Regions from separate parts of the Stenotrophomonas sp. KH_036_B genome, predicted to be linked through region 2. Evidence: predicted binding sites of a transcription regulator. Region 2 holds the regulator's gene; the other holds the start of a gene.

Region 1 (14,962 bases), 1.8 Mb from region 2:
AGCTTCCTGTTCTCGCTCAAGCGCCCGTTGTTCGAGCTGTTCCAGCAGCACCTCGCCGACGATCCCAAGGTGCTGGGCGATCAGCTCTGGGCGATCTCCGAGCTGATCGACGGGCTGGGGCTGCACAGCGTCAAGGCGTACCAGAAGACCCGCGAAGACGTGATCCAGCGCCAGCAGGAAGAAATGCTGGAGCTGTCCACCCCGGTGGTGAAGCTGTGGGAAGGCGTGCTGGCGCTGCCGATGATCGGCACGCTGGATTCGCAGCGCACCCAGGTGGTGATGGAGTCGCTGCTGCAGCGGATCGTCGACACCGGGTCGGAGATCGCCATCATCGACATCACCGGCGTGCCGACCGTGGACACCCTGGTCGCGCAGCACCTGCTCAAGACCGTCACCGCCATCCGCCTGATGGGCGCCGACGCGATCATCAGCGGCGTGCGTCCGCAGATCGCGCAGACCATCGTGCACCTGGGCCTGGACCTGCAGGGCATCGTCACCAAGGCCAACCTGGCCGACGCCCTGGCACTGGCGCTCAAGCGTACCGGCCAGACGGTTACCAAGGTCGCCCGCTGAAATGGATCGCATCCCTATCCTGCAGATGGGCGATCTGTTGCTGGTGACGATCCAGGTGGACATGCATGACCAGCTTGCGCTGACCCTGCAGGACGACCTGACCGATCGCATCCAGCGTACGTCCGCGCGCGGTGTCCTGATCGACATCTCCGCGCTGGACATCGTGGACTCGTTCATTGGTCGCATGATCTCCACCATCTCGTCGCTGGCCCGGATCATGGATGCCACCACCGTGGTGGTGGGCATGCAGCCGGCGGTGGCCATCACCCTGGTGGAGCTGGGGCTGACGCTCACGGGCGTGCGTACGGCGTTGAATGTCGAGCGCGGCATGCACCTGCTGCGGCAACCCGACGAAGACGCGTCATGACGGCGGTGAGTGGCTCGCTGCCGATCCGCGTCGAGCAGGACGTGGTCCTGGCCCGCCAGGCCGCGCGCCAGGCCTCGGTGGCCTGCAAGATGCGGCTCATCGACCAGACCAAGCTTGTCACGGCCGCCAGTGAGCTGGCCCGCAACGCGGTGATCTATGGCGGCGGCGGCAGCATGGAATGGGACGTAGTGGACCGTGGCGTGCGCCGTGGCCTGCGCCTGGTGTTCTCGGACAACGGCCCGGGCATTCCCGATATCGCCCAGGCACTGACCGATGGCTGGACCTCGGGTAGCGGCATGGGCCTGGGCCTGTCCGGCTCACGGCGACTGGTGGACGAATTCGAACTGGAGAGTGCGCCCGGCAAGGGCACGCGGGTTGCCATCACCAAATGGATCTGAATTTCTCCGGCCGCGTCACCCGCGTCGTGGTCGTGGAGGAGGTCTCGCAGGTGGGGCAGGCACGGCGCGAGGCGCAGGCCCTGGCCGACCACATCGGCTTCGACGGGATGGACGCCGGGCGCGTAGCCCTCGCGGCCACCGAACTGGCCACCAACGTGATCAAACACGGGCACGGCGGGCGCATGTACCTGTCCGTGGTCTGCGCGCGCGGCGGCCTGGGCGTGGAGTTGTGCACGCTCGACGCCGGCCCCGGGTTCTCGCTGGCGCAGTCGCTGCCCGATGGCTACTCCACCGGCGGCACGCAGGGCCTGGGGTTGGGCGCGATCCGGCGCCAGGCAACGCTGCTGGAGGCGTGGTCGGATGCGAAGGGGAGCGTGGTGGTGGCGCGGATCTACGCCAGCCGCGCCGCGCGCGACGTGGACGTGCCCTACGGCGCGCTGCGCCTGCCCATGCGCCATGAGGAGGCCTGCGGCGACGCATGGCACCTGCATGCCGATGGCCAAGCGGTTGCGATGACGCTGATCGATGGGCTGGGTCACGGCCTGCAGGCGGCGGATGCCGCGCAGGCCGGCGTGGCCGCGGCCGCCCAGCGCGGCACCGCGTCCGCACCGGACCTGATCAATGCGCTGCACGTGGGCATGTCCGGCAGCCGCGGCGGTGCGGCGGCGGTCGCGCGCGTGGACGTGGCCAGTGGCGCGCTGGAGTTCGCCGGCATCGGCAACATCTCCGCCACCCTGTGCGAACCCACCGGCAGCCGCGGCATGGCGTCCCACCCGGGTATCGTGGGCGTCCAGTTCCGCAAGACCCAACCATTCCATTTTCACACGACGGCAGGCACGCTTCTGCTCATGCACAGTGATGGACTGCAGGCGCGTTGGAGCCTGCGCGACTACCCCGGCCTGCTCCACCGCCACCCGGCCCTGATCGTGGCGGTGCTGCAGCGCGACTTCGACCGTGGCCGCGACGATGTCGGCATCATTGCCCTGCGCCTCGGAGACCTGCATTGAACACCCTTCCCGCCGAACAGGAACGTGACCGGCTGCGCGCCGAAGCCGACGCGCTGCGCGCCGAACTGGACGAAACCAACCAGGGCGTGCTCGCCCTGTATGCCGAGCTGGACCAGCAGGCCGAACAGCTGCGCGAAGTGTCCGAGCTGAAGAGCCGGTTCCTGTCCTACATGAGCCATGAGTTCCGCACGCCGCTCGGCTCGATCCTGAGCATGACGCGGCTGCTGGAAGACGGCATGGATGGACCGCTGACCGACGAACAGCGGCGCCAGGTGCGCTTCATCAGCGGCTCGGCCAGCGAACTGCGCGAGATGGTGGACGACCTGCTCGACCTGGCCAAGATCGAGGCGGGCCGCATCACCATCTCGCCGGCATGGTTCGACCTGATGGACCTGTTCTCCGCGCTGCGTGGCATGTTCCGCCCGCTGATCGAGGGCAACCAGGTGGACCTGCTGTTCGAGGACCCGCCGCCGCTGCCGCTGCTGTACACCGACGACAAGAAGCTGGCGCAGATCCTGCGCAACTTCATTTCCAACGCAGTGAAGTTCACCCCCAATGGCCAGGTCGTCGTTTCGGCCCGCCTGGTGGAGGACCATTCGGTGCGCTTCAGCGTGCGCGATACCGGTATCGGCATCCCGCAGGACGCGCTGCCGACCCTGTTCGAAGACTTCGTGCAGGTCGATACGCCGCTGCAGAAGCGCCTGCGCGGCACCGGCCTGGGGCTGTCGCTGTGCAAGCGCTTCGCCGAGCTGCTCGGTGGGCGGGTGGGCGTGGTCAGCGAGGTGGGTCACGGTTCGGAATTCCATGTGACCCTGCCGCTCAAGCTGGCCGGGGAGACCGTCGATGCCGATGCGTGACACGATCCTGGTGGTGGATGACAACGCGGCCACGCGTTACGCCGTGCGTCGGGTGCTGGAGCACCATGGCTTCCGCGTCGAGGAAGCCGGCACCGGTGACGAAGGCCTGCTGCGCCTGGCCGAACAGGATTTCGGCGCGCTGGTGCTGGACGTCAACCTGCCCGACATGAGCGGCTTCGACGTGGTGCGCCGGCTGCGCTCGGACCCGCGCATGCAGCTGTTGCCGGTGGTGCATGTGTCGGCCGCCTCCATCGCCACTGGGGACCTGATCACGGGTCTCAACGCCGGTGCCGATGCCTACCTGATCCACCCGGTGGACCCGGACGTGCTGCTGGCCACGCTGCGCAGCCTGCTGCGCGCGCGCCGTGCCGAAGAGGCGCTGCGTGAAGCCGAGGCGCGCTTCGGTGAGATATTCCGCCAGATCAATGCGCCGATCGGCGTGCTGGATGCGCAGCTGCAGGTGCACGAGGCCAACGATGCCTTCAAGCGCCTGCTCGGCGACGACCTGGGGCCGGGCCAGATCGAGTCGTTGCTGGACCACCAGTTCGGCCTGATGAGTGCACTGAAGGTGGCGCTGTCCGAAGGCGAGCGCTGGCAGGGCACGTTCACGCTGCCGGTGCTGGGCAGCCGGCGGATGACCGAATGGCGGGTGACGCCGTACAGCGCGCCCGGGCTCGGCCTGGTCCTGGTCGAGGACATCACCGAGCGGCATGTGCGCGAGCTGGAACAGCGCCAGGAGCTGGAAAGCGCCAACAGCGAGCTGGCCTTCCAGATCGCCGAGCGCGAACGCACCGAGATGGAGCTGATGCAGGCCCAGAAGATGGACTCGCTGGGCCAGCTGACCGGCGGCATCGCCCACGACTTCAACAACCTGCTGACCACCATCATCTCCGGCCTGGACATGATTGAAATGGCCGCCACCAGCGGCAAGTGGGACAAGGCCAGCCGCTATGTGGACATCGCCACCGCGTCGGCACACCGCGCGGCGGCGCTGACCCAGCGCATGCTGGCCTTCGCGCGCAAGCAGCCGCTGGACCCGCAGACGTTCGACGTGGTCGCCCGCGTGCGCTCGCTGGAAGACATGCTGCTGCGCTCGATCGGCGAGAACATCGAGCTGGAGCTGGAGCTGGGAACCGAACCGCTGGTCGCGGTGGCCGACCCCAACCAGTTCGAGAACGTGATGCTCAACCTGGTCATCAACGCGCGCGACGCGCTGGCCGGGCAGGGGCTGATCCGGGTCCGCGCCGGTCGTGCGCACATCGAGCGCGACCATGAGCTGTCGCCCGGTGACTACATCAGCGTCAAGGTGATCGACAACGGCAGCGGCATTCCGCTGGAGCTGCTGACCAAGGTGTTCGAGCCATTCTTCACCACCAAGCCGCAGGGCGAGGGCACCGGCCTGGGTTTGTCGATGACCTACGGGTTCGCGCGCCAGTCCGGGGGCAGTGCCCGCATCGCCAGCGAGCCGGGCGAGGGCACCGAGATCGAGCTGCTGCTGCCGGAAGGCCGGCTGCTGGCCGTTGAAGAGACGGCCGCGCCGGTGCAGATCCAGCGCGGGCATGCCGAGCGGATCCTGCTGGTGGACGACACCGATTCGGTGCGCATGATGGTCCGCGAAATGCTGATCGAGGCCGGTTACCAGGTGGTGGAAGCCACCAACGCGCAGCAGGCCCTGTTGGAGCTGCATTCCGACCGCGAGATCCAGCTGCTGCTCTCCGATGTGGGCCTGCCCGGCATGAACGGCCGCGACCTGGCCGACGCCGCCCGTATGCTGCGCCCGACCCTGCCGGTGCTGTTCATCACCGGCTATACGGAGAGCGCGGTGGTGCGCAACGAGTTCCTTGGCGAAGGCATGTCGTTGCTGCCCAAGCCGTTCAGCGTCAACGAGCTGCTGCGCAGCGTCCGCGCCATGTTCGGCAGCGCGTGATGCAGGGGGCGGCCGTGCCCGGCCGCCCATATCCCAGCCTGCGGCGGTGGGGTATCCTGCGCGCCGCTGATCGTCGGCGCACCGAGTTCTGCCCATGCCCGTTTCGTACCCGCTGCGCCAGCAATGGCTCGGCAACCTCCGCGGTGACCTGCTGTCCGGCACCGTCGTAGCCTTGGCGCTCATTCCCGAGGCCATCGCCTTCTCCATCATCGCCGGCGTCGACCCCAAGGTCGGCCTGTATGCCTCGTTCTGCATCGCGGTAGTCACCGCGATCGCCGGAGGGCGACCGGGCATGATCTCGGCCGCCACCGGTGCGATGGCGCTGGTGATGGTCGACCTGGTCAAGGACCACGGCCTGCAGTACCTGTTGGCGGCGACCCTCCTCGCCGGGTTCCTGCAGATACTGGCCGGCGCGCTGAAACTCGGGGCACTGATGCGTTTCGTATCGCGCTCGGTCATCACCGGCTTCGTCAACGCCCTTGCCATCCTGATCTTCCTGGCGCAGATGCCCGAGCTGATCGGACGCTCCTGGCAGGTGTGGGCGGTGTGCGCCGCGGGCCTGGCCATCATCTATCTGCTGCCGCGGCTGACCCGGGCGGTGCCGTCGCCGCTGGTGGCCATCGTGGTGCTCACCGCGCTGTCGATCGGGCTGCACTGGGACGTGCGCACCGTGGGGGACATGGGCGCGCTGCCCGACAGCCTGCCGGTGTTCCTGTTCCCGGACGTGCCGCTGACCTGGGATACGCTGAAACTGCTCTTGCCGGTGTCTGCGACGCTGGCGGTGGTGGGCCTGCTCGAGTCGATGATGACCGCGCAGATCGTCGAGGACATGACCGATACCCCGAGCCAGCGCAACCGCGAATGCGCCGGCCAGGGCCTGGCCAACATCACCGCCGGACTCTTCGGCGGGATGGGCGGCTGCGCGATGATCGGGCAGTCGGTGATCAACGTTTCCTCGGGTGGGCGCGGGCGGCTGTCGTGCCTGTGGGCAGGCGTGCTGCTGTTGCTGCTGGTGGTGTATGGCGCCGAGTGGGTCCGCCAGATCCCGATGGCGGCGCTGGTCGCGGTGATGATCATGGTCAGCATCGGCACCTTCCACTGGCGCTCCTTCGCCGAGTTCCGCCTGCATCCGACGAGTTCATCGGTGGTGATGGTGGCGACGGTGGTGGTGACGGTGGCCACCCACGACCTGGCCAAGGGCGTGCTCACCGGCGTGCTGCTGTCGGCGCTGTTCTTCGCGCGCAAGGTTGGCCGGCTGCTGGTCGTGGACGACCACGACGACGCTGACGGCGTGCGCACCTACACGGTCACCGGCCAGGTGTTCTTCGCTTCGGCCGGACAGTTCGCCGAGAGCATCGATTTCCAGCACGTGCCTCCGCGGGTGGTCATCGACCTCAGCCATGCCCACTTCTGGGACCTGAGCGCGGTGGGCGCGTTGGACCGGGTGCTGCTCAAGTTGCGCGCGCACGGTGCGCAGGTGGACGTGGTCGGGTTGAACGCGGCCAGCCAGACCCTGGTGGAGCGGCTCGGGCGACGACCGCAGGCCGGCGGAAGCGCGTCCGGCAGCGCTCACTGAACCCGGTCAGGATTCGACCCTCAACATCGGCAGCCCAGGGCCGCTACCAGCTCACTGCCCCGGATCACGCGTGAGTTGCACCGCGCCGACTGGGCCGCAATGGACTGCGTGACGTCGTAGCGGCGCCCAAGGGCGTGCGCTGTTCTGTACTCCTGCCTGGAACACCCCATGTCCGTGTCCCGCTCGTCCGTGTCCAAGCGCCCCGGCAGCATCGCCCATCGGCTGATGCTGGGAACGGCGCTGATCGCCATGCTCTGCTTCGGCGTGACCGCCGCCCTCAGCTACCACGAGGCCAGCCAGGCGCTGCTGGAGTCCTCGCGGCGGACCATGGAAAGCCAGGCCGAGGCGGAGTCGCGCCGGGTCGGTGCCGACCTCGCCGCCGCGTTTTCCACGAGCCAGGCACTGGCCGACAGCCTGGTAGTGCAGCACCGGGTGGGCACACTGACCCGCGTCACCGCCGCGCAGGTCCTGCAGCAGCAGCTGCAGTCGCACCCGGAGTGGGTGGGGTTGGGCACGCTGTGGGAACCGGAGGCGTTCGATGGCAAGGATGCCGCGTTCGTCAACGCCGAAGCCCACGACGCCACCGGCCGTTTCATGAGCTACTGGGCCTGGCAGGACGGTGTGCCGGTGCAGGACGTGTTGAAGGGCTACGACGTGCCCGGCGATGGCGACTGGTACCTGCGGCCGCGTGCGCTGAAGCGCCCCACCGTGAGTGAGCCATACAAGTACGAGATCGGCGGCAGGCAGGTATTGATGACCACGCTGTCCACCCCGGTGCTCGACAACGACGCGTTCCTGGGCGCGGTGACCGTGGACGTCGGCCTGGCGGCATTGCAGCAGCGACTGGCCGCACTGCGTCCGATGGGCGAAGGCCATGTGGAGCTGATATCGCCCGGTGGCATCGTGCTCGCTGCACAGGACGCCAGCCAGATCGGGACGCGCCGCGATGACGCCACGACCGCGCAGGTCCTGTCGGCGGTCGCCGCCGACCAGCGCTTCGAGGCGCTCACGCCCGACGCCGCCGGCAACGTGAAGGCCTACGTGCCGCTGCGCATCGGCGCCAGCCAGGAACGCTTCGCCCTGGGCGTGATCGTGCCGTACGCGCTGATCACCGCGCAGGCGCGCGCGCTGTTGTGGATCATCCTGGCGGTGGGCCTGGGCGCGGCGCTGGTGCTGAGCGTGAGCGTGTACGTGCTGCTGCGCCGACAGGCGATCCGCCCGCTGGCCGATGCGGTACGCCTGTCGGCCGACGTGGCCGAAGGCCGCCTGGATACGCCGTTGCCGCCACCGCGCAATGATGAGGTCGGGCGGCTGCTCGAGTCGATGCAGCGCATGCGGGGCCAGCTGCGCGCGGTGATGGCCGCGCAGCGCGAGATGGCCCAGCGCCATGACGCCGGTGAGCTCGGCTACCGCATGGACGCCCAGGCGTTCCCGGGCGAATACGGGCGCATGGTGGACGACACCAACCAGCTGGTCGGCGCCAACATCGCCGTGACCCGGCGCCTGGTCGAGGTGATGCAGCGCTACGCCGTCGGCGACCTGTCGCAGGACATGGACCGGCTGCCGGGCGAGCAGGCGGCGTTCACCGACGCGATGGACACCACCAAGACCAACCTGCGCGCGATCAACACCCAGATCCGCGACCTGGCCGGCGCGGCCGCGCTGGGCGACTTCACCCAGCGCGGTGACGTGGTGCGGTTCGACCATGATTTCCGCGGCATGGTGGAAAACCTCAACACCATGATGCAGGTCAGCGACGACAATCTGCAGCAGATCTCCGCACTGCTGCGCGCCATCGCCGCCGGCGATCTCACCGCGCGCATGCAGGGGGAATTCCATGGGGTGTTCGCACGCATGCGCGACGATGCCGATACCACCGTGACCCAGCTGACCGACATCGTCGGCCGCATCCAGCAGGCCACCGCCAGCATCAACCTGGCCGCCGGCGAGATCGCCTCGGGCAACAGTGACCTGTCGCGTCGCACCGAACAGCAGGCGGCCAGTCTGGAAGAGACGGCCGCATCGATGGAGGAGCTGACCTCCACGGTGCGCCAGAACGCCGACCACGCCGTGCAGGCCAACCAGCTGGCTGCCGGTGCGGCCGAGGTCGCCGAGCAGGGCGGGCTCGTGGTGGGGCAGGTGGTCAGCACCATGGCCGGCATCGAGTCATCGTCCAAGCGCATCGCCGAGATCATTTCGGTGATCGATGGCATCGCCTTCCAGACCAACATCCTGGCGCTCAACGCAGCCGTGGAAGCCGCGCGTGCAGGCGAACAGGGACGCGGGTTTGCGGTGGTGGCCACGGAAGTACGCGCGCTGGCACAGCGTTCGGCCGGTGCCGCCAAGGAGATCAAGCACCTGATCGACGACTCGGTCGCGCACGTCAGCGAGGGCTCGGCGCTGGTGCAGACGGCCGGCCGTACCATGCAGGAGATCGTGACCGGCGTGCGCCGGGTCAACGACATCATGGCCGAAATTTCCGCCGCGTCGAAGGAACAGTCCGCCGGTATCGAGCAGGTCAACCAGACCATCACCCAGATGGACGAGACCACCCAGCAGAACGCGGCGCTGGTGGAAGAAGCCACCGCTGCGGCCCGTGCGATGGAAGAGCAGGCCCAGCACCTGGGCACCGCCGTGGCGATCTTCCGCACCGACGCGTCGGCGGCGATCGGTCCGCGCTCTGCGCCCCGCCGCGGGACGCCGGTGTCGCGCGCGGTGGCGGCACCGGCCGAGGCATGGGAGACGTTCTGACCCGCCGCGGCGCCAGAACGCAAAAGCCCGGTCGCATGACCGGGCTCCTGGGGTGCATTTACAAGGAATGGCTTACCAGCGCATGCCCTGGAAGGGGTTCCAGCTGGTGTCACCCTTTACCTTTTCCAGGTAGTAGTTGTAGTTGGTGGTGAGTGCGATGAGCAGTGACCAGGCGACGGCCATGCCGCGACCGATCACGTCGGGCAGGAAGGCCAGCACCACGGCGAGCACCACGGTCAGGCCGACGATGGTCAACGCCTTGCGCCACATGCCCAGGACGAACAGGTAGATGCAGCCGAAGAACAGGGCGAAGAAGTTGAAGTTGACCTTGATCTTCTGGCCGAACGGCAGCGCTTTGTAGGCGGCCTTGAAGGCGGGGGAGCTGGGGGCGCCGTGCGTGGCGAAGAAGTTGAAGCGGAACTGCCACTTGGGGCTGTAGGACGAAGCGATGTTGGAATCCATATCCGATTACTGAGGTTGAAAACGTTTACATGATAGTTGCTGCCTGGTACTTCGCGCCAGTTTCCTGACGCTGCAACGCACCTCCGCGAGGGCGCGAAGGTGGCGTCACACATTCGTCCCCAAATTGATATAGGGTTCGCATTCCGCGCGGCAGGGAGCCCCGCGGCGTATTCGGAATGCCAAGAGAAAACAGACCATGTCGAGTGTAGTGATGTCCCCTGAGCGTCCTCAGGCCGGCCCGCGGATCGCGCCGTGCCCGATCGCCACCCAGGCGCAGCATCTGCTGGCACAGCTGCAGTATTCCCACGTGGGTTCGCGCGCACTGGCGCGGCCCCCGGTCGAGACCGACGTCGCCGTCGAGGCGACGCCTGCCTGACCCGCCGGCGTGGCGCTCACCTGCGCTGCGCCTTGCCAGGTGGCCTGCCGAGGACCCTTGCCCGACCGATACGGGCGGGCGGGTTTGCGCAGTACAGCGTGCGGCCATATCCCAACGAGGGCGCCCACCGATCTGCGCTGCCAGACCGGGGGCGGCTACCCCGCATCTCCACGCTGAATGGGCAGAACCTTGTGCCGCAAGGCCTGCGGCTATTTGTCGCATTGGGCATGGTGGGGACCTCGGCCGGATTTGCTGAATGGGGGGGAATCCGCGAAAGCCCCTTTCGCACCCGGCTTACATTTGCCCCCCTATGCTGGGCCGCATTTTTCGTCCCAAGCGGTTGGAGAGTTCGTGGGTTCCGGTAGTCACAGACATCAGCGGGGCACCGGCCATGGCCACGCCCACGCAGGACACAGCAGCGCCAGGGTGCGCGCCGGGATCGGGATGACCCATCAGGTGCCGGGCAACGCCGGCTGGACACGCGCTGCACAGGGTAGCCAGGCATGAGTGTGCAGACAGTCAACGCCACGCTCGATGCGGGGCGCTCGGTGCTGCCCGCCGAAACCCCGCTGGGCATGCCGGAGCAGACCTTCCGCGACGGGCGGCTGCAGGTGCGTCGCCAGCGTACCGCGCCGCGCATGATCGCCTTGCGCCGCTTCTATATCTTCGGCGGCACCGCCGCGATGACCGCCGCCGCCACGGCGATGATGTGGAAGGTGCTGGCCACCAATGGCATCACCGTGCTGGAAGGCTGCCTGCTGGTGCTGTTCGTGGCGCTGTTCGCCTGGATCGCCCTGTCGTTTGCCGGTGCCGTGGCCGGGTTCCTGACGGCGGTGTTTGATCGCGGCTACAAGCTGGGCATCGATCCGGACCAGCCGCTGCCGCAGGTGCATACCCGCACCGCGCTGTTGATGCCCACCTACAACGAAGACCCGCGCCGGCTGCTGGCGGGATTGCAGGCGATCTACGAATCGGTCGCCAGCACGGGACAGCTGGAACAGTTCGACTTCTTCGTGCTCAGCGATACCCGGCGCGACGACATCGGCGCGGCCGAAGAGCAGGCCTTCGCCGAGCTGTGCGATGCGGTCGGCGGGCATGAGCGCCTGTTCTACCGGCGCCGTGGCGACAACAGCGGGCGCAAGGCCGGCAACATCGCCGACTGGGTGCGCCGGTTCGGCGCCGGTTACCCGCAGATGCTGATCCTCGACGCCGACAGCCTGATGACCGGCGATACCATCGTGCGCCTGGTGGCCGGCATGGAACACAACCCCGATGTCGGCCTGATCCAGACGCTGCCGGCGGTCATCGGCGGGCGCACCCTGTTCGCCCGCATGCAGCAGTTCGGCGGGCGCGTGTACGGCCCGGTGATCGGTCGCGGCGTGGCCTGGTGGCATGGCGCGGAAAGCAACTACTGGGGCCACAACGCGGTCATCCGCACCGAGGCCTTCGCCGACAACGCCGGCCTGCCTCCGCTGCCCGGCCGGCAGCCATTCGGCGGCCATGTGCTCAGCCACGACTTCGTGGAGGCGGCGCTGATGCGCCGCGGCGGCTGGGCCACGCATATGGTGCCGTATCTGCGGGGCAGCTATGAGGAGGGTCCGCCGACCCTGACCGACATGCTGGTGCGCGACCGCCGGTGGTGCCAGGGCAACCTGCAGCACGCCAAGGTGGTCGGCTCCAAGGGCCTGCACTGGGTCAGCCGCATGCACATGATGATCGGCATCGGCCATTACTTCACCGCGCCGATGTGGGCGATGCTGATGCTGATCGGCATCGCGATCCCGCTGTTCCAGGGCGGTATCGACTTCAGCGAAATGCTGCACCTTTCGCCGGGCGTGTACTGGCGCCAGCAGGATGAAACCCAGGTGATCCGCATGTTCGCGATCACCATGGCCGTGCTGCTGCTGCCCAAGGTGCTGGGCTACATCGCCATGCTGATGGACCCGGTGGAGCGGCGCGGCTGCGGCGGCGGGATCCGCGCGTTCGTGTCGATGCTGCTCGAAACCGTGCTGGCGGCGCTGATGGCACCGGTGGTGATGTACGTGCAGTCGCGCGGTGTCGCCGAAGTGCTGGCCGGCAAGGACTCGGGCTGGGATGCGCAGCAGCGCGACGACGGCGGTATTTCCTGGCCGGCCCTGATCCGCGGCTATGGCGGGCTGAGTGTGTTCGGGCTGTTCATGGGTGTGCTGGCTTACGCGGTGTCGCCGGCCCTGGCGGCGTGGATGGCACCGGTGGTGATCGGCATGGTGCTGGCCATTCCCGTGGTCGCGCTCACGTCCGGGCGCCGTGCCGGTGACGTGCTGCATCGCCTGGGCCTGATGGACATTCCCGAGGAGCTGGCCCCGCCGACGATCCTGGTGCGGGCGGCGCAGCTGCGCCGCGCCGCTGCCGAACGCGCCGGGCACTGAGCCGTACCGCCGCATACCCCGATGACTGCCACGGGCCATCTGCCCGCATAATGCCTCCAGAAAGCACTGGAGCTGCACGATGTCGCACCTGTTGGAAACCGTCGTCAACGAAACCGCCCCCGCGCCGCAATGGTCCGTGATCTGGCTGCATGGCCTGGGCGCGGACGGCAACGACTTCGCCCCGATCGTGCCCGAGCTGCTGCGCCCGCACTGGCCGTCGATCCGCTTCGTGTTCCCGCACGCGCCCGTGCAGCCGATCACCATCAACAACGGCGTGCGCATGCGTGCGTGGTACGACATCGTCAGCATGGATTTCCGCTCGCGTGCCGATGCCGCCGGCGTGGACGCATCCGTGCAGGCGCTGGACGCGCTGGTCGAGCAGGAGATCGCACGCGGCATTCCCGCCGAGCGCATCCTGCTGGCCGGCTTCTCGCAGGGCGGCGCCATCATCCTCAGTGCGGCGCTGCGCTGGACGCGGCCGATTGCCGGCCTGATCGCGCTGTCCACCTATCTTCCGGACCCGGAGGCGGCCGCCGCCAACCGCGTTGCCGATGGCATCCGCCCGCCGGTGTTCATGGCGCATGGCGCGCAGGACCCGGTGATTCCGCAGCCCATCGCCGCCCACACCGCGCAGGCATTGAGTGCACTCGGCTTCCCGCTGGAGTGGCATTCCTATCCCATGGCCCACCAGGTCTGCGGCGACGAGCTGCAGGCGTTGGGCGACTGGCTGGACGCGCGTTTCACGACGGCCTGAGCCATGAACGATCCGCGCCAGCAGCCATGGTTGCCCGAGTTGTGCCGCCTGCCGCGGCTGGGTGCGATGCTCGGCCTGGCCGAACTGGTGGTCGTGGTGGTGGCGTTGGCACCGGACGGCAGCCGCCACTGGGGCCTGTCCGATTTCCTGTCCGCCAGCGGCCTGGCGCTGTGGCTTGCGCTGGCGGTGACGGTCTGCCTGTGTGCGGCGCGCACCCCGTTGTCGCGGTTGCCTGAAGGGCCGGGCACGGTGGTCGCTGTCGGCATGACCGCGTTGATCGCCGCGCTGTGCACCGGCATCGTGCATGCGCTGTATGCGGTGCTGGACGTACAGGGTTTCGCGGGGGTGGTGGGCTTCTGGCGGTTCACCCTCGGCTGCGCCACGGTCACCGCGTTGATCGTGGCGTTGGCCCTGCGCTATTTCTACGTGAGCGACCGCTGGACCGCGCAGACCGTCGCCAACGCCCGCGCGCAGGCCGATGCGCTGCAGGCGCGGATCCGCCCGCACTTCCTGTTCAACAGCATGAACCTCATTGCCAGCCTGGTCCGCCGCGATCCGGTGGTGGCCGAACGTGCGGTACTGGATCTGTCCGACCTGTTCCGCGCCGCACTGGGGGCAGGCGACGGCGACGCCACGCTGCAGGCCGAGTGCGAGCTGGCCGAAGCCTATCTGTCGATCGAATCCCTGCGCCTGGGCGAGCGCCTGCAGGTGCAGTGGCAGCGCGAAGAGCCGTTGCCGTGGACGCTGGCGATGCCGCGCCTGGTGCTGCAGCCGCTGGTGGAAAATGCCGTGCTGCATGGCATTTCGCGCCTGCCCGACGGCGGCACCATCGTCATTGCGCTCTCCTGCGCAGGCGGCCAGCTGCACATCCGCGTCCAGAACCCGGCGCCGGACCCACACGCCCGCGCGCTGCCGCTCATGCAGGGTGCGGGCCATGCCCAGCGCAGTATCGCCCACCGCCTGGCATGGCGGTTCGGGCCCGCGGCGCGGATGACGGGGGCATGGGCCGACGGCTACTATGCCTGTGACATCTTCGTGCCCGTCCAGTGAGGAAGCCTGCTTGAAAGTGGTGATCGCCGACGACGAGCCCCTCGCACGCGAGCGCCTGCGCAGCCTGCTGGCCGAGCAGCCCGGCGTCGAGGTGGTGGCGGAAGCCGAGAACGGCGAACAGGCCCTGCACGCATGCGCCGAACTGCAGCCCGACCTGGTCCTGCTGGACATCGCCATGCCCGGGCTGGATGGGCTGGAGGCGGCGCGTCACCTGGCCACCTTCGATCCGCGCCCGGCGGTGGTGTTCTGCACCGCCTACGACGCGCATGCGCTCTCCGCGTTCGAGGCGGCCGCGATCGATTACCTGATGAAGCCGGTGCGTTCCGAGCGCCTGGCGGCCGCGCTGGAACGTGCGCGCACGTTCCTGGCCGGGCGCAATGGCCAACCCAGCACGCCCAGCGCGCAGGCCCGCACCCTGCTGTGTGCACGCCTGCGTGGCAGCCTGCGGCTGATCCC
Region 2 (14,962 bases):
GATGGCCAGGGTCAGCGGCAGCCGGATCAGCACGCGGGTGCCATTGCCGGCCTTGCTTTCCAGCTGCACTTCGCCACCCAGGGCCTGGATGTTGCGGCGGACCACATCCATGCCCACGCCGCGCCCGGACAGATCGGTGACGGCATCGGCAGTGGAGAAGCCGGGCTGGAAGATCAGATCCCAGACCTGGGCGTCGGTGGGGTTGTCGGGCACGGCCAAGCCGCGCTCGAGGGCCTTGGACAGGATCTTGTCGCGATTCAGGCCGCGGCCGTCGTCGCTGACTTCAATCACGATGTGGCCGCCCTGGTGCGAGGCTGCCAGGGTGATGGTGCCGGTTTCGTCCTTGCCCGCGTCGCGACGGACATCGGGCATTTCCAGGCCGTGGTCGATCGAGTTGCGGACCAGGTGCACCAGCGGGTCGGCGATCTTCTCGATCAGGCCCTTGTCCAGCTCGGTGCCTTCGCCGATGGTGCGCAGGCGCACGTGCTTGCCCAGGCGCGAGGAGAGATCGCGGACCAGGCGCGGGAAGCGGCGGAACACCGCATCCACCGGCAGCATGCGCACGCCGATGACCGCTTCCTGCAGGTCACGGGTGTTGCGTTCCAGCAGGTCCAGGCCGGCGAACAGCTGCTCGGCATGCACCGGATCGAGGGCATGCGAGACCTGCTTGAGCATGGCCTGGGTAATGACCAGTTCGCCGACCAGGTTGATGAGGGCATCGACCTTTTCCACGGCGACGCGGATCGAGGTTTCCGCCTCGTGCGCGGCAGCGGCTGCCGGGGTGGCAGCGGCAGGTGCGGCCGCAGCGGCGGCGACCGGGGCCGCGGTGGCGGCCGGTGCGCTGGTGGCCAGGCTTGGCGGTGCGGCCGGACGGATGTCCAGTTCGCAGTCGTCCACGACCCAGGCGAAGGTATCTTCGATCTTGCTGCGCGGCACCTTGCCGACCAGGCCCAGGTCCCAGGCGAGGTGGGCCTCGAGCGGGTCCAGCTGGTCGAAGCCGGGCAGGCGTTCCATCCGCGCGGCGACCTGCAGCGAACCGAGGTGTTCCAGCTCGCGGATGATGCGCAGCGGATCGTTGCCGCTCATGAACAGCGACGGCGCCGGGACGAACCCGATCTGCCACGCTTCCGGGGTGTCGTCGACCTTGGCGGCAGCCGGTGCGGCGGCGGCCGGCGCCTGGCCGGACAGCACCGCTTCCAGGCGGGCCTTGATCGCGGCAACGGCCTGCGGGTCGGCCGGCGTGCCGTGTTCGGCTTCGCGCAGCAGCGCGCGCAGCACGTCCACCGAGGAGAGCATGGCGTCCACCGCGGCCGCTTCCAGCGCGCGCTTGCCGGCGCGCAGTTCGTCCAGCAGCGTTTCCAGGACGTGGGTCAGCGCGGCGATGGCATCGAAGCCGAAGGTGCCGGCGCCGCCCTTGATGGAGTGCGCGGCGCGGAACACCGAGTTGATGATCTCAGGGTCCTGCTGACCCGATTCCAGTGCCAGCAGCCCGGCTTCCATCGCGTCCAGCCCCTCACGGCTTTCCTCGAAGAAAGTGGCGTGGAAGCGTTGCAGGTCCATGCTCATGAGAGTTCGGGTCCGGTTACCAATGGGGGAGGAGAAGACGGAAGGGGATCAGCCCAGGACTTTCTGGACGGTGGCGACCAGCTGTTCCGGGTTGAACGGCTTGACCAGCCAGCCGGTGGCACCGGCAGCCTTGCCTTCGGACTTCTTGTCGGCGGCCGATTCGGTGGTCAGCATCAGCATCGGCGTGAACTTGTAGTCCGGCAGCTGGCGCAGTTCGCGGATCAGCGAGATGCCATCCATGTTGGGCATGTTCACGTCGGTGACCACCGCATTGAAGCGCTGGCCCTTGGCCCGCCCCAGTGCGACGGCACCATCTTCGGCTTCCTCGACGGAAAAACCAGCCGAGGTGAGGGCGAAAGAGACCATCTGGCGCATCGACGCCGAATCGTCCACCACCAAGATACGTGCGCTCATGCCGCGTTCTCCACAGATTTCAGGTTGTCATGGGTTGCATCCAGGCCGAGGGCCTGGGTGACACCGAGCAGGCGCGCGGCATCACGGAAGGTGGCAGTGCAGCCGTCGAATGCGGTCGGGTAGCCTGCCTGACGGCGGGCTTCGACGAAGGCACACAGGACCTGCATTGCCGCGGTATGGATACGGCCGACCTGGCTGGCATCCAGCGTCAGATCGCCGGCCTGGTCCACCAAGGGGGCCAGGCGTGTTTTGAGCTCGGTGCTGTTCTCGATTCCGAGATCATCACCCAGGGCCACAGTGCTCATCGTTGCTCCGGACAAACGGTTCCTAGGTCTATAACGGCGTGCGTTCCGAAACCTTTAGGGCGGGGTGATTGCGGGGTGGCCGGCGGCGCGTGGGACACGCATGGCGTGTCGCTACGCGTCCCGCCCATCAACGTGCACGCAGGTGTAGCGACACGCCATGCGTGTCCCACGTACCGCCGGCCACGTCCGATCAATTCAACAACTGGGTGGCATCCAGCAGGATCATCGGCTGGGCGGTCACGCGGGCCACGCCGCGGAACAGGTCGTTGGAGATCTGGCAGATGCGCGCGGTATCCGGCGGTTCGATCTGGGAGTCGGTGAGGTTGGCCACGTCCTCCACCGCCGAGACCCGCAGGCCCATGGTTTCGCCGTCTTCCTCGAGCACCACGATGCGGGTGTTGGCATCGTCGTGGGCCGGGCCGGCGCCGAGGTGGATGCCCAGGTCCATCACCGGCACCACCTGGCCACGCAGGTTCATGATGCCCAGCATGGCCGAGGACGTGCCGCGCAGCGGCAGCAACGGGACCGGCAGCACCACCTCCTGCACCTTCAGCAGCTCCAGCGCGTAGGCCTGGGCGCCGCAGCGAAGACGCAGCCAGCGTGAGGTGCGCTCGCTGGCGCGGCGGTCGCCGCGCGGACTGGAGGCGGGGTTGCGGGCCTGGGCCTGCAGTTCCTGCCAGCTGGTGGGGCGCCCGGAGGCGGCGGCAGGCGCGGGCGGCGGCGGTGCCGCGCGCGCGACAGGAGCGGGGAGCGGTGTGGGCATGGCGCGGGCAGTGGGGGCGGGCGTCGGTGTGGGGGCAGGCGCGCGTGCCGGCGGTGGCGGTGCAGGGGCCGGCGCTGGCGGCGCCGAGGTGTCGTGCAGGGCCTCTGGCGGGAGGTCGTCCCAGCTGGGGCGCGCATCGTTGTCGCTGGCGGCGACCGGGCCCAACGCCGGGTCGTTCATCAGCTCGTCGAGCAGGGCCAGCGCGGCCGGCGCGCCGGGCGCGGTGGGGCTGTCGAAGGCCGGTGTGGCGGCAGCGGGTGCCACCACCGGGCCCAGCGCCGGGTCGTTCATCAGCTCGTCGAGCAGGGCCAGCGCGGCGGGTGCGCCGGGCGCGGTCGGGCTGTCGAAGGCCGGTGCGGCGGCAGCGGGTGCAGCTACCGGGCCCAAGGCCGGGTCGTTCATCAGCTCGTCGAGCAACGCCAGCGCGGCCGGTGCCCCGGGTGCGGTGGGGGTGTCGAAGACGGGTTCGGCAGTCTCCTGGGGCTGCGCGAACTCGGCGCGGATCGCCTCGGCGACGCCCTCGGGCTCGTCCTGCGCGGCCACGGCGACCGCTGCGGCGGGCACGGCGTCCCCGAGCAGTTCTTCCAGGTAGTCGTCCAGTACGTCGCTGGTACTCATGCCGCGCGCTCCATATGCAGCGCGTCGTCGGCCAGGATCCACTCCAGCGCGCGCCGGTAGGAGGCCAGGCCGCGACCCGGGTAGTCGGTCGACTGCAGCGGCAGGGTCAGGCTGGCGGCATTGCTGACCCGGGTGTCCACCGGAATGGCGTCTTCCCAGACGCGGTGGCCGTGGTTGTCCTGCATCTGCTTGAGGGTCTCGTTGCCGGTGCGGGTGCGGCGGTCGAACAGGGTCGGCAGGATCGACATCGGCAGCGGGCGGCGACGCGAGCGCTCCACCATCTCGCCGGTGCGCACCATGCCATCCAGCCCGTGCAGGGCCAATGGTTCGGCCTGGGTGGGAATGATCAGGCGGTCGGCGGCGGCCAGCGCGTTGATCATCAGCAGGCCCAGGGTCGGCGCGCAGTCGAGCAGGATGTAGTCGTGCTGGCCCCGGTGCCGCGCCAGCGCGTTCTGCAGGGCCAGGCCCAGGCCGGGCTGGTTGGCGCTGCGGCGCTCCAGCGTGGCCAGTGCGGCTTGGGCGCACACGTAGTCCACACCGGGAATATCGCTGTGGTGGGCGAGGCTGGCCAGCTCGGCCGGCGGGGTGCCGAACAGTTCCAGCACGCCCTGCGGCGTGGGGTCCAGCGGCACGCCGAACGCGCGGGTCAGCGACGAGTGCGGATCAAGATCGATCAGCAGCACGCGGTGGCCGAGCGTGGCCAGGCCGCGGCCGAGAGCGAGCGTGGTAGTGGTCTTGCCCACGCCGCCTTTCTGGTTGGCGATTGCCCAGATACGCATCGGTTCACTCCTTCATTGCAGGGGGGGCGGCGGCGCCAATGCGGCTGCCGGCCGGCACCGGTGGCAACTGCACCGGGGCGAGGGGGGAAACTGGGGGCGCGGTGGACGACGGTGCCGCCGCGCTGGTTTCGGCGGTGAGCTGCGGACCCAGCGGGTCCACGGCCTGCGCGGTGTCGGCCAGGATGATCACCATCACGCGCCGGTTGCGGTTGCGGCCGTCGGCGCTGGTGTTGTCTTCGCGTGGGCGGAACTGGCCGTAGCCGACCATCGCCAGCCGTGCCGGCTGCACGCCCTGATCGGCGAACAGGTGCACCACGCTGGCCGCGCGCGCGGCCGAGAGTTCCCAGTTGGACGGAAACATCGCGGTGGCGATCGGCACGTTGTCGGTGTGGCCTTCCACGCGCACGCCGTTCGGGGCGTCGTGCAGGACCTGGGCCAGGGAGGACAGGGTGTCCCGTGCATGCACGTCGAGCGTGGCCGAGCCGGTGGTGAACAGGATGTCGCTGTTGATCTCCACTTCGATCCACAGCTCGGTGCGGCGCACGGTGATCATGCCGCGGTCGATCAGCGGCGCCAGCGTGGCGGTGAGGCGGTCGGCGATCGTGTTGAGCTGGCGCTCGGCGCGCTGCAGCTGTTCCTGGTTGTGCACCGAGACCGGCATGCGCATCTGCGAGGCCATGGCCGGCAGCAGGGTGGGGTCGTTGGTCGGGGAGGGCGCGGACGGGCCGACCCGGTTGCCGGCCTTGATCACCGACGGGCTGTCCCAGCCGCCGCCCTGGACCTGCTGGTTGCCGACCTGCACCGGGTTGATGGTGCGCGGCGCGCCACCGAAGGCGGTGGTCAGCGCATCGGCCATGACCCGGTACTTGCCCTCGTTGAGCGAGGAAATGGCGTACATCACCACGAAGAACGCGAGCAGCAGGGTCATGAGGTCGGCGTAGGGAATCGCCCAGGCCTCATGGTTGGCATGCTCTTCGTGGGCTTTGCGGCGGGCCATGTCAGTGCAGGAACCCGGACAGGTTGGTTTCGATGTTGCGCGGGTTCTCACCCTGGGCGATCGAGATCAGGCCTTCGATGATCATCTCGCGGTCGCGGCTGTTGTGGTGGATCACGCTCTTGAGCTTGGCCGAGACCGGCAGGAACAGCAGGTTGGCCGAGGCGATGCCGTAGATGGTGGCGGTGAACGCGGCGGCGATGCCGTGGCCGAGCTTGCTTGGGTCGGCGAGGTTCTTCATCACGGCGATCAGGCCCAGCACCGCGCCGATGATGCCCAGGGTGGGGGCGTAGATGCCCATGCCCTCGAACACCTTGGAGGCGGCCAGGTCCTGGCTCTCCTGGCTGCTCAGTTCGATTTCCATCATGTGGCGGATGGTTTCCGGCTCCACGCCATCCACCAGCAGCTGCAGGCCCTTGCGCAGGAACGGGTCGTCCTGTGCGTCCACCTGTGCTTCCAGGCCCAGCAGGCCCTGGCGGCGCGCGATGTTGCTCCATTCCACGATCTGGCGGATCAGTTCGGCGCGGTCGCTGCTCGGCGGGCGCACCACCCAGCTGACGATCTTGAAGGCGTGCTTGAACACGGCCGGCGAGGTGTGCAGCAGGATCGCGGCCAGGGTGCCGACAATGACGATCACGAATGCGGCGGGGGACCACAGCGACGCCAGCCCGGCACCCTTGAGGATGCTGCCGCCGACCAGCGAGGCCAGGGCGAGGAAAAGTCCAATGAGGCTGAGTCTGTCCATTTGTCCGTTATCGGCTTGCGTGTGGGGGACTTGAATCAATCGTGCGGGGTGCGCAGGCCGTCCACGTCGAGGATCAGCGACATGCGGCCGTCACCGATCAGGGTGGCGCCGGCGTAGCCGCGCAGGCCGCGCAGCGCCTTGGGCAGGGGCTTGATCACCACTTCCTCGCGGCCGCGCACCTGGTCCACGACCAGGCCGAAGCGTGCTTCCCCGGCCTGCAGCACGACGATGGTGAGCAGCGGCGAGGCCACCGGTTCCACCGCCAGCCAGTGGCGCAGGTCCACCAGCGGCAGGGTGTGGGACTTGCGGTCCAGCACGGCGCGCCCGTCGAACCAGCCCAGCGAGGAGTTGGGGGCGTGCAGCACCTCCATCACGCGCGCCAGGGGCAGGGCGTAGACATCTTCGCCGGCCTGGACCAGCAGGGTGGGCAGGATCGCCAGGGTCAGCGGCACGCGGATCATGAAGCGGCTGCCACGGCCCAGTTCGGACTGGATCTGGATCTGGCCGCTGAGTTCGCGGATACGCGACTGCACCACGTCCATGCCCACGCCGCGGCCGGAGATGTCGGTGACTTCCTGCTTGGTCGAGAAGCCCGGCAGGAACACCAGGTGCAGGCACTCTTCGCTGGTCAGGCGGGCGGCGGCTTCGGGATCGATCAGGCCCTTCTCGCGCGCCTTCGCACGGAGCCGTTCCGGATCGATGCCGGCGCCGTCGTCCTGCACTTCAATGCTGACGTAGTCGCCTTCCTGCTGTGCCGACAGGCGGACGTTGCCGCTGCGGGTCTTGCCTTGCGCTTCGCGCAGCTCGGGCATTTCAATGCCGTGGTCGATCGCGTTGCGCACCAGGTGCACCAGCGGATCGGCCAATGCCTCGACCAGGTTGCGGTCCAGTTCGGTCTCGGCGCCGATCAGCTCCAGCTCCACTTCCTTCTTGAGGTTGCGCGCGACGTCGCGGGCCACCTTGGGGAAGCGCGAGAACACCTTGCCCACCGGCTGCATGCGGGTGCGCATGACCGCCGATTGCAGGCGGGCGGTGGCGATGTCCAGGGTGGAGACGGCGCGGTCGAGTTCTTCGTCGTGCAGGCGCGCGCGCAGGGTCTTGAGCCGGTTGCGCGACAGCACCAGTTCGCCGATCAGGTTGACGATGGCATCCAGGCGCTTGGTGTCCACGCGCACGGTGTGTTCGGCTTCGGCCACCGGCTTGTTGGCGGCCGGCTTGGCCGGGGCCGGGGCGGCCACTGCGCGCGGTGGTGCGGCCACGGGTGCCGGCGCGACGGCTGCGTGGCTGCCCGGGGCGGCGCCGCCATGCAGCTGGTCGAGCAGCGCCTCGAATTCGTCTTCGCCGATCATGCCGTCATCGGCGCGTTTCGTGGGCGTCACGGCGGTGGGTGCCGCACCGCCATGCAGCTGGTCGAGCAGGGCTTCGAACTCGTCGTCGCTGATCAGCTCGCCGCTGCTCGCACCGGCCGCCGCGGCTACTGGAACCGGCGTGGCCGGAGCATTGACGTCGAACTGCGCGATCAGTTCCGGCGGGGCATAGCCCGGCTCGGTGCCGGCAGCCACCGAATCAAGCATCGACTGCAGGTAATCCAGCGATTGCTGGCCGGCATCGAAGTGATGCGCCTGCAGCGTGGCCTGGCCGGAACGTGCCATGCCGAGGGTTTCCTCAGCGGCGTGGCAGAGCTCGACCATGGCCTGGATGCCGAGGAAGCCGGCACCGCCCTTGAGCGTATGGAAGCCACGGAAGACGGCGTTGAGCTGGTCGCTGTCCTGGGGCGACTGCTCCAGCGACACCAGCTGTTCGCCGAGGCGATCCAGGATCTCCTGGGCCTCGAGGATGAAGTCTGCGGCAATGTCGTCTGGAACAGCACTCATGGTTTCAAAGCCCCAAATCTGAAAGCAGGTCGTCGGCATCCACCTGCGATACCTGGTGGCGGTCCAGCCCGGTCACGGCCGGGCCGGCCAGGCCGTTGTCGCGCTTGTTGGCGGTGTCGTCCTGCGGCGGCGGCAGGCCGAGCGCGCCGAACCCTTCGTGCACGCGCCGCACGATCCCCACCACGCGGCGGATGATCTGCCCGGTGAGATCCTGGTAGCTCTGGGTCAGCGCGATTTCGGTGAGGTTGTGGCGGATCCGGTCCAGCTGCTGGTCCTGGTCCGGGCTCAGCCCGTTGGCGCGCAGCTGTTCGGTCAATGCCCGGCATTCCTCGGCGAGGTCCAGGGTGCGGTGGGTGGCCTGTTCGGTCATCGCCACCACGTGGTCCAGGCGCGCGCAGGCGTCGTCCAGCTCACCGGCCTCGCTGGGCAGGGTGGGCAGCTCGCCCAGGGCCTGGCCCAGCTCGCGGGCAAGCCGGTTCAGGCCGGCCATCATCGGCTGGGTGCGCACGGCGGCCAGGGCGTCGATTTCCCGGCGCCAACCGGCCTCGTCACCGCTTTCCAGCGCGGCCAGGGCATCCTGCAGGCGCTGCACCAGCGCGGACTTGTCGCGAAGGCTTTCCATCAGGCGCTCGCCGCCAGACGCTCGAAGATCTTGCCGAGCTTTTCTTCCAGGGTCGCTGCGGTGAACGGCTTGATGATGTAGCCGTTCACGCCGGACTGGGCGGCTTCGATGATCTGCTCGCGCTTGGCTTCGGCGGTCACCATCAGCACCGGCAGCGTCTTGAGCTTGGCATCGGCGCGGATCGCCTTGAGCAGGTCGATACCGGTCATGACCGGCATGTTCCAGTCGGTGACCACGAAATCGAACGCCTGGCTCTGCAGCAGGGCCAGCGCGGCATGCCCGTCCTCGGCTTCGGCCGTATTGGTGAAGCCCAGATCGCCCAGCAGGTTCTTGACGATACGACGCATGGTCGAGAAGTCGTCGACGATCAGGATACGCATGTTCTTGTTCAAAGCACTTTCCTCGGTATCAAGTGTTTTCAAGGCCGGCGTCGGCCGCCTCGAAGATCTTCAATCGGCCACGCAGGCGCAGCACTGCCTGGCCGTGGATCTGGCAGACGCGTGACTCGCTGACGCCGAGCACCGCGCCGATCTCTTTCAGGTTCAGCTCCTGCTCGTAGTACAGCGACAGCACCAGCTGTTCGCGCTCGGGCAGCAGGCCGATGGCATTGCCCAGTTCGCGCCCGAACTCGCCGCGTTCCAGGACCTGCTGCGGGGTCGGGCCGCCCTGGGCAACGGTGTCCAGTTCGCCCTGGTCTTCAATCCGTGATTCCAGGCTCAGCACCTGGCCGCGCGAGGCGTCTTCCATCAGGCGCAGGTAGTCGGGCAGGGGCATGTCCATCGCCGCGGCCACTTCGGTGGCGCTGGCGGCGCGGCCGGTACTCTGCTCCAGGCGGCGGATGGTGGACGCGGCGTCGCGGGCACGGCGGTGCACCGAACGCGGCACCCAGTCGCCACGGCGGATCTCGTCGATCATCGAGCCGCGGATGCGGATCGAGGCATAGGTTTCGAACGAGGCGCCCTGGTCGGCGTCGTAACTGCGCGAGGCCTCGATCAGGCCCATCATGCCGGCCTGGATCAGGTCGTCCACTTCGACGCTGGCCGGCAGGCGCGCGGCCAGGTGGTGGGCGATGCGCCGGACCAGGTCCGAGTGCTGGGCAATGCACTCGTTGGCCGCAGCGCGCTGGACCTCTTTGTATTGTGCGGCGCCTTTCATGCGGTCACCCCGCGTTGCTTGAGGATACGTTCCAGGAAGAACTCGACGCCGCCGCGCGGCTCGGTCGGTGCCTGCCAGCGGGCGGTGCGGCGGGCGATCTCGGTGATCGCCTGCGCGGCCGGGCTGGACGGGTAGGCCTTCACCACCGGCTGCTGGCGCTGCACCGACAGGCGCAGCCAGTCGTCCTGCGGCACGCAGCCCAGGTAGTTCAGCGAGACATCCGCCAGGAACTTGTCGCAGACCCGGCTGAGCTTTTCGTACAGCACACGGCCTTCGTTGGGGTCGCGCACCATGTTGGCCACGACCTGGATGCGGTCCACGCCGCGTTCGCGCGACAGCACCTTGATCAGCGCGTAGGCGTCGGTGATGGACGCCGGCTCGTCGCAGACCACCACCACGGTGTCCTGGGCGGCCTGGCAGAAGGTCAGCACGCCGTCGGTGATGCCGGCGGCGGTATCGACCACCATGAAGTCCAGATCGCGTTCCAGTTCGGAGAACACGTTGACCAGGCCCACGTGCTCGGCCGGCTGCAGTTCGGCCATGTGCCGGCGACCGGACGCGGCCGGCACCACCAGCACGCCGCCGGGGCCTTCCAGGATCACCTCGTCCAGGGTGCAGCGACCGGCGACCAGGTCGGCCAGGGTCAGCTTGGGCTGCAGGCCCAGGATCACGTCGATGTTGGCCAGGCCCAGGTCGGCGTCCAGCAGCAGCGTGCGCTTGCCCATGTCGGCGAGCGCCACGGCCAGGTTGGCCGACACGTTGGTCTTGCCCACGCCGCCCTTGCCGCCGGTGACGGCGATGGTACGGACCGGGCCCAGCGGCGCACTACGCGTGGCCGACAGCGGGAAGGTCTTGGTCAGATTGGCATACTCACGCGACGGCATGGTTCAACTCCGGGTTGCAGGGCATATCGGCCGCGCGGCGCAAATCTTCAAGGCGAAGTACAAGATTGGCTGCACTGGCCCGGTGCAGGTCTTCGGGAACGTCCTGGCCATCGGTCACCCAGGTGATCGGCAGGCGGTGGTCGACGGCCACCGACAGGGCGGTGCCGAAGCGGCCGGTTTCGTCCAGCTTGCTGAGCACCACGCCCTGGGGGTTGGCGGCGCTGAAGCGGCGGACCACCTCGTCCATGTCGCCGAAACTGGTGTTGGCCGGCAGCACCAGCAGGGTGCGGATCTGCGGGGCGGCGCGCAGCCACTGCAGCTGGGCGGCCAGGGCGCGGTCGCGCGGGCCCAGGCCGGCGGTGTCGATCAGCACCAGCTTGTAGTCCTTCAGGCGTTCCAGCAGCTGGGTCAGGTCGCTGCCGCTGTTGGCCTCATGCACGGCGATGCCGAGCTGGCGGCCGAAGCCATACAGCTGCTCGCGGGCGCCGATGCGGCCGGTGTCGGTGGTGACCAGGGCCACGTCACGTGCGGCATGGGCTTCGGCAAAGCGCGAGGCCAGCTTGGCAATCGTGGTGGTCTTGCCGGCGCCGGTCGGGCCGACCAGGGCGATCACGCCGCCGGCCTCCAGCGGGTCCACCGGGGCGATCGGCAGCTTCTTGGACAGCAGGCCCAGCATCAGGCCGCGGCCGCGGTGGGCTTCGGTGTCCAGCGGAATCTGCAGGGCCACATCGCGGCTGATGCCGGCATCGAAGCCGTATTCGTCCATCAGGTCCAGCGCGGCGGCGCGTACGGCCGAGCCGCGCAGGCGCTCGTCGGTGAAGCGGGTCATCTCGCGTTCGATGATGTGGCGCATGCCGGCCACTTCATTGCGCAGCTGGCGCAGGTCCTCGTCGTCGCGGGCCACCACGGTCAGCGGCGCGGCAACAGGGGCCGGGGCAGCGGCCACCACGGCGACGGCGACGACCTCGGCGACCGGTGCGGGTTCGTTGGCGGCCTGCATCTCCGGCAGGGCCGGCGGGGCGATCGGGGCAGCCGGTGCGGCGGGTGCAGCCGCCTCAACGCTGGCGATCGGCGCGACCGGCGTGAACACGGCCGAGTCGTCGATCTGCAGCATCGGCGAGACCGGCGCCGGTACCACCGGCACGGTCTCCCACAGCGGCGCGGCCGGGACGAGGGCGGGGGCGCGCTGCATCTGTTGGGACGGCATCTGCGGGATCTGCGGAATCTGCGGCGGCACCGTGGCGCGGCTGAGCGGGGCATGCATTTCGAACAGCGGCGCCTCGTCCATCGGCGGGTCGATGATGAAGCGGGCGCGGTTGGGCGCGGCCGGCGCGGCGGCACGGACCGGTGCCTGGATCGCAGCCGGCATCCCGGCGACGTCATGGGTGGCGTGGGCAGCAGCGCGTTCGGCGGCAGCAGCCTGTTCCACATTGAACGGGGCGAAGATCTGTTCCGGCAGTACGTCGGCCCGGGAGGCGGGCTGTACGTTGGCGCGGGCCAGGGTGGCGGCGAAGCCACTGCTGCCCGGCGGCGGCACGATTTCGTTGGCGCTGTCCAGGGTGCGACCGGTCGCGCCGACGGCGGCGCGGGCCAGGGCGGCCACCGCAGAGGTGGTAGCGGCGACCGGTTCCGGTGCGGCCAACGGGGCCTTGCGGCGGGTCACGGCGGCAATCACGGCATCGGCGGCATTGCGCGGACGCGGGGCCGGCGGCGGCGGGGCGACATCCTTGCGGGCCGCTTCCAGTGCACGCTGCACGGCGCCTTCGTCATAGTTCGCGGCCGCCACGATTTCGACGCCTTCCTCGATCCGGCGATTGGACAGGATCACGGCATCCGGACCGTGTTCCTTGCGCACCAGGTTCATGGCCGAGCGCATATCGGGAGCGACGAAGCGTTTGATTTTCATGCTGTGGTACCGGGACTGGGGCGGCTGGGCGGTCGAAGGGAAGCGCTGGTTGTCGGTGGTCTGCACGGTCCGGGTTTCCCTTTGTGTCCTGCTGCGGTGATATCGAAATGGGGGTGTCTGTTTTCTGACGCGTTGCTGTCGGAGTTCCGGCTCAGCTGATCGTGCCGACCAGCTTCAACCGCTTGTCCTCAGGCACCTCGCTGTAGGCAAGTACCGACAGCGAGGGGACGCTGTGCCGTACCAGCCGTGCCAGCGCGGCACGTACCGGACCGGGCACCAACACCACCGCGGGCTCGTTCTTCGCTTCCTGCTTGCCGACACATTCGGCCAGGCTCTGGTGCAGTCGCTCGGCGAGTCCGGGTTCCAGCGCTGCGCCGTTGCCCTGAGTAGACTCTTGCAAGACACGTTCCAATTGCGGGTTGAGCGTGAACACCGGCAGCTCCGGCGACATTCCGGCGATCTCCTGCACGATGAAACGGCCCAGCGCATTGCGCACGGCGGCGGTCAGCACGCTCGGGTCCTGGCTCATCGGGGCGTTCTCGACCAGCGACTCGGCGATCTTGCGCAGCTGGCGCACCGGGATGCGTTCGATCAGCAGGTTCTGCAGCACCCGTACCACCACCGACAGCGGCAGCGCCTTCGGGGTGAGGTCTTCGACCAGCTTCGGCGCGCTCTTGGCCAGGTTGGCCAGCAGCTGCTGCACTTCCTCGTGGCCGAGCAGTTCCGGGGCGTGTTCGCGGATCAGGTGCGACAGGTGGGTGGCCACCACGGTGGCCGGGTCGACCACGGTGTAGCCCATCGATTCGGCGTGGGCGCGCTGGTGCGGCTGGATCCAGGTGGCGTCCAGGCCGAAGGCGGGGTCCTTGCCGGCGATGCCTTCCAGCGCGCCGAGCGCGCTGCCCGGGTCCAGCGCCAGTTCGCGGTCGGGGTGGATCTCGGCGGTGGCCACCGGCACGCCATGGATCAGCAGGCGATAAGCGGTGGCGGCAAGTTCCAGGTTGTCGCGGATGTGCACCGACGGAATCAGGAAGCCGATGTCATGGGTGAGCTTGCGGCGCACGCCCTTGATGCGGGCCATCAGCTCGCCGCCCTGGTTCTTGTCCACCAGCGGGATCAGCCGGTAGCCAACTTCCAGGCCCAGCGGATCGACGGGGCGCAGTTCGTCCCAGGTCAGTTCGGCGGTGGGCGAGGGTGCGCCGCCGGGCAGGCCCAGGGCGGTGGTCGGCCCGGCGGCCGGGGCCTCGGCGGCACGCTGTGCGGCCACGCTCTTCTTCCACAGCTTCCAGGCGATGAAGGCCAGGATGCCGCCAAGCGTCAAGAAGGCGACGTTGGGCATGCCCGGCACCAGGCCGACCAGGATCAGGATGCCAGCAGCAATGGACAGCGCGCGGTACTGGCCGAACACCTGGCCCATCATGGCCTGGGCCATGTCCTGCGACCGCGAGGCGCGGGTGACCAGCATGGCCACCGCCGACGACACCAGCAGCGCGGGCAGCTGCGCCACCAGGCCATCACCAATGGACAGCAGGGTGTAGGTGGCAGCGGCTTCGCCGAACGGCATGCCGTGCTGGAGCACGCCCACGGCCAGGCCGCCGATCATGTTGATGAACAGAATGAGGATGCCGGCGATGGCATCGCCGCGGATGAACTTGCTGGCACCGTCCATCGCGCCGTAGAAGTCGGCTTCCTCGCGGACCTCCTCACGGCGCAGCTTGGCCTCCTCGCGCGTCAGCAAACCGGCGTTGAGGTCGGCATCGATGGCCATCTGCTTGCCGGGCATGGCGTCGAGGATGAAGCGCGCGGTCACTTCGGACACGCGGCCGGCGCCCTTGGTGATGACCACGAAATTGATGATGGTCAGGATGGCGAAGACCACGATGCCGACGGCGTAGTTGCCGCCGATCACGAACTCGCCGAACGCGGCGATCACCTTGCCGGCCGCCTCGTGGCCGTTCTGGCCGTTGAGCAGGATCACGCGCGTGGAGGCGACGTTCAGCGCCAGCCGCAGCATGGTGGTGATCAGCAGCACGATGGGGAAGATGGTGAAGTCCAGCGGGCGCTTCACGTAGACCACCGCCAGCAGCACCATCAGCGAGATGGCGATGTTGAAGGTGAACAGGGCATCCAGCACCGGGGCGGCCAGCGGCACCACCACCATCGCCAGCAGGGCCAGCACGATCAGCGGGGCGCCCAGGCCGTTGCGGATCATGTCCAGGGCGCGGCGGGTGTTCATTCCAGCGGGCTGGGCGCTCATGGGCGGCCTCCCTTGCCGTGTTCATCCACGTCGATGCTGGGGGCAGCGGGCATCGGCCCACCCCGCCAGGTGCGCAGCTGGTA

The links. Region 2 encodes FliA, which starts transcription of late flagellar genes. Its sites were predicted from a motif close to TAAAGTTTNNCNNNCNNNGGCCGATAA; they were not measured.
Region 1: AC3ITN_RS17015 (methyl-accepting chemotaxis protein) is a predicted target of FliA. The motif match lies at 6,726-6,752, and genes of this name have one in related genera.

Annotation. Positions count from the first base shown of each region.
Region 1 covers NZ_CM174491.1:3,827,384-3,842,345, reverse strand. The annotation lists gene AC3ITN_RS17050 (STAS domain-containing protein) at 1-573, shown strand, start outside; gene AC3ITN_RS17045 (STAS domain-containing protein) at 575-940, shown strand; gene AC3ITN_RS17040 (anti-sigma regulatory factor) at 937-1,338, shown strand; gene AC3ITN_RS17035 (ATP-binding protein) at 1,329-2,345, shown strand; gene AC3ITN_RS17030 (sensor histidine kinase) at 2,342-3,202, shown strand; gene AC3ITN_RS17025 (response regulator) at 3,189-5,129, shown strand; gene AC3ITN_RS17020 (SulP family inorganic anion transporter) at 5,224-6,705, shown strand; gene AC3ITN_RS17015 (methyl-accepting chemotaxis protein) at 6,874-9,456, shown strand; gene AC3ITN_RS17010 (DUF2628 domain-containing protein) at 9,529-9,918, opposite strand; gene AC3ITN_RS17005 (hypothetical protein) at 10,115-10,294, shown strand; gene mdoH (glucans biosynthesis glucosyltransferase MdoH) at 10,798-12,702, shown strand; gene AC3ITN_RS16995 (alpha/beta hydrolase) at 12,791-13,456, shown strand; gene AC3ITN_RS16990 (sensor histidine kinase) at 13,460-14,506, shown strand; gene AC3ITN_RS16985 (LytR/AlgR family response regulator transcription factor) at 14,517-14,962, shown strand, end outside.
Region 2 covers NZ_CM174491.1:2,016,243-2,031,204, forward strand. The annotation lists gene AC3ITN_RS09210 (chemotaxis protein CheA) at 1-1,566, opposite strand, end outside; gene AC3ITN_RS09215 (response regulator) at 1,615-1,980, opposite strand; gene AC3ITN_RS09220 (STAS domain-containing protein) at 1,977-2,285, opposite strand; gene AC3ITN_RS09225 (chemotaxis protein CheW) at 2,476-3,666, opposite strand; gene AC3ITN_RS09230 (ParA family protein) at 3,663-4,445, opposite strand; partial or broken gene motD (flagellar motor protein MotD) at 4,555-5,442, opposite strand; gene AC3ITN_RS09240 (flagellar motor protein) at 5,444-6,184, opposite strand; gene AC3ITN_RS09245 (chemotaxis protein CheA) at 6,220-8,058, opposite strand; gene AC3ITN_RS09250 (protein phosphatase CheZ) at 8,063-8,680, opposite strand; gene cheY (chemotaxis response regulator CheY) at 8,680-9,072, opposite strand; gene AC3ITN_RS09260 (RNA polymerase sigma factor FliA) at 9,089-9,835, opposite strand; gene AC3ITN_RS09265 (MinD/ParA family ATP-binding protein) at 9,832-10,719, opposite strand; gene AC3ITN_RS09270 (AAA family ATPase) at 10,706-12,625, opposite strand; gene flhA (flagellar biosynthesis protein FlhA) at 12,777-14,879, opposite strand; gene flhB (flagellar biosynthesis protein FlhB) at 14,876-14,962, opposite strand, start outside.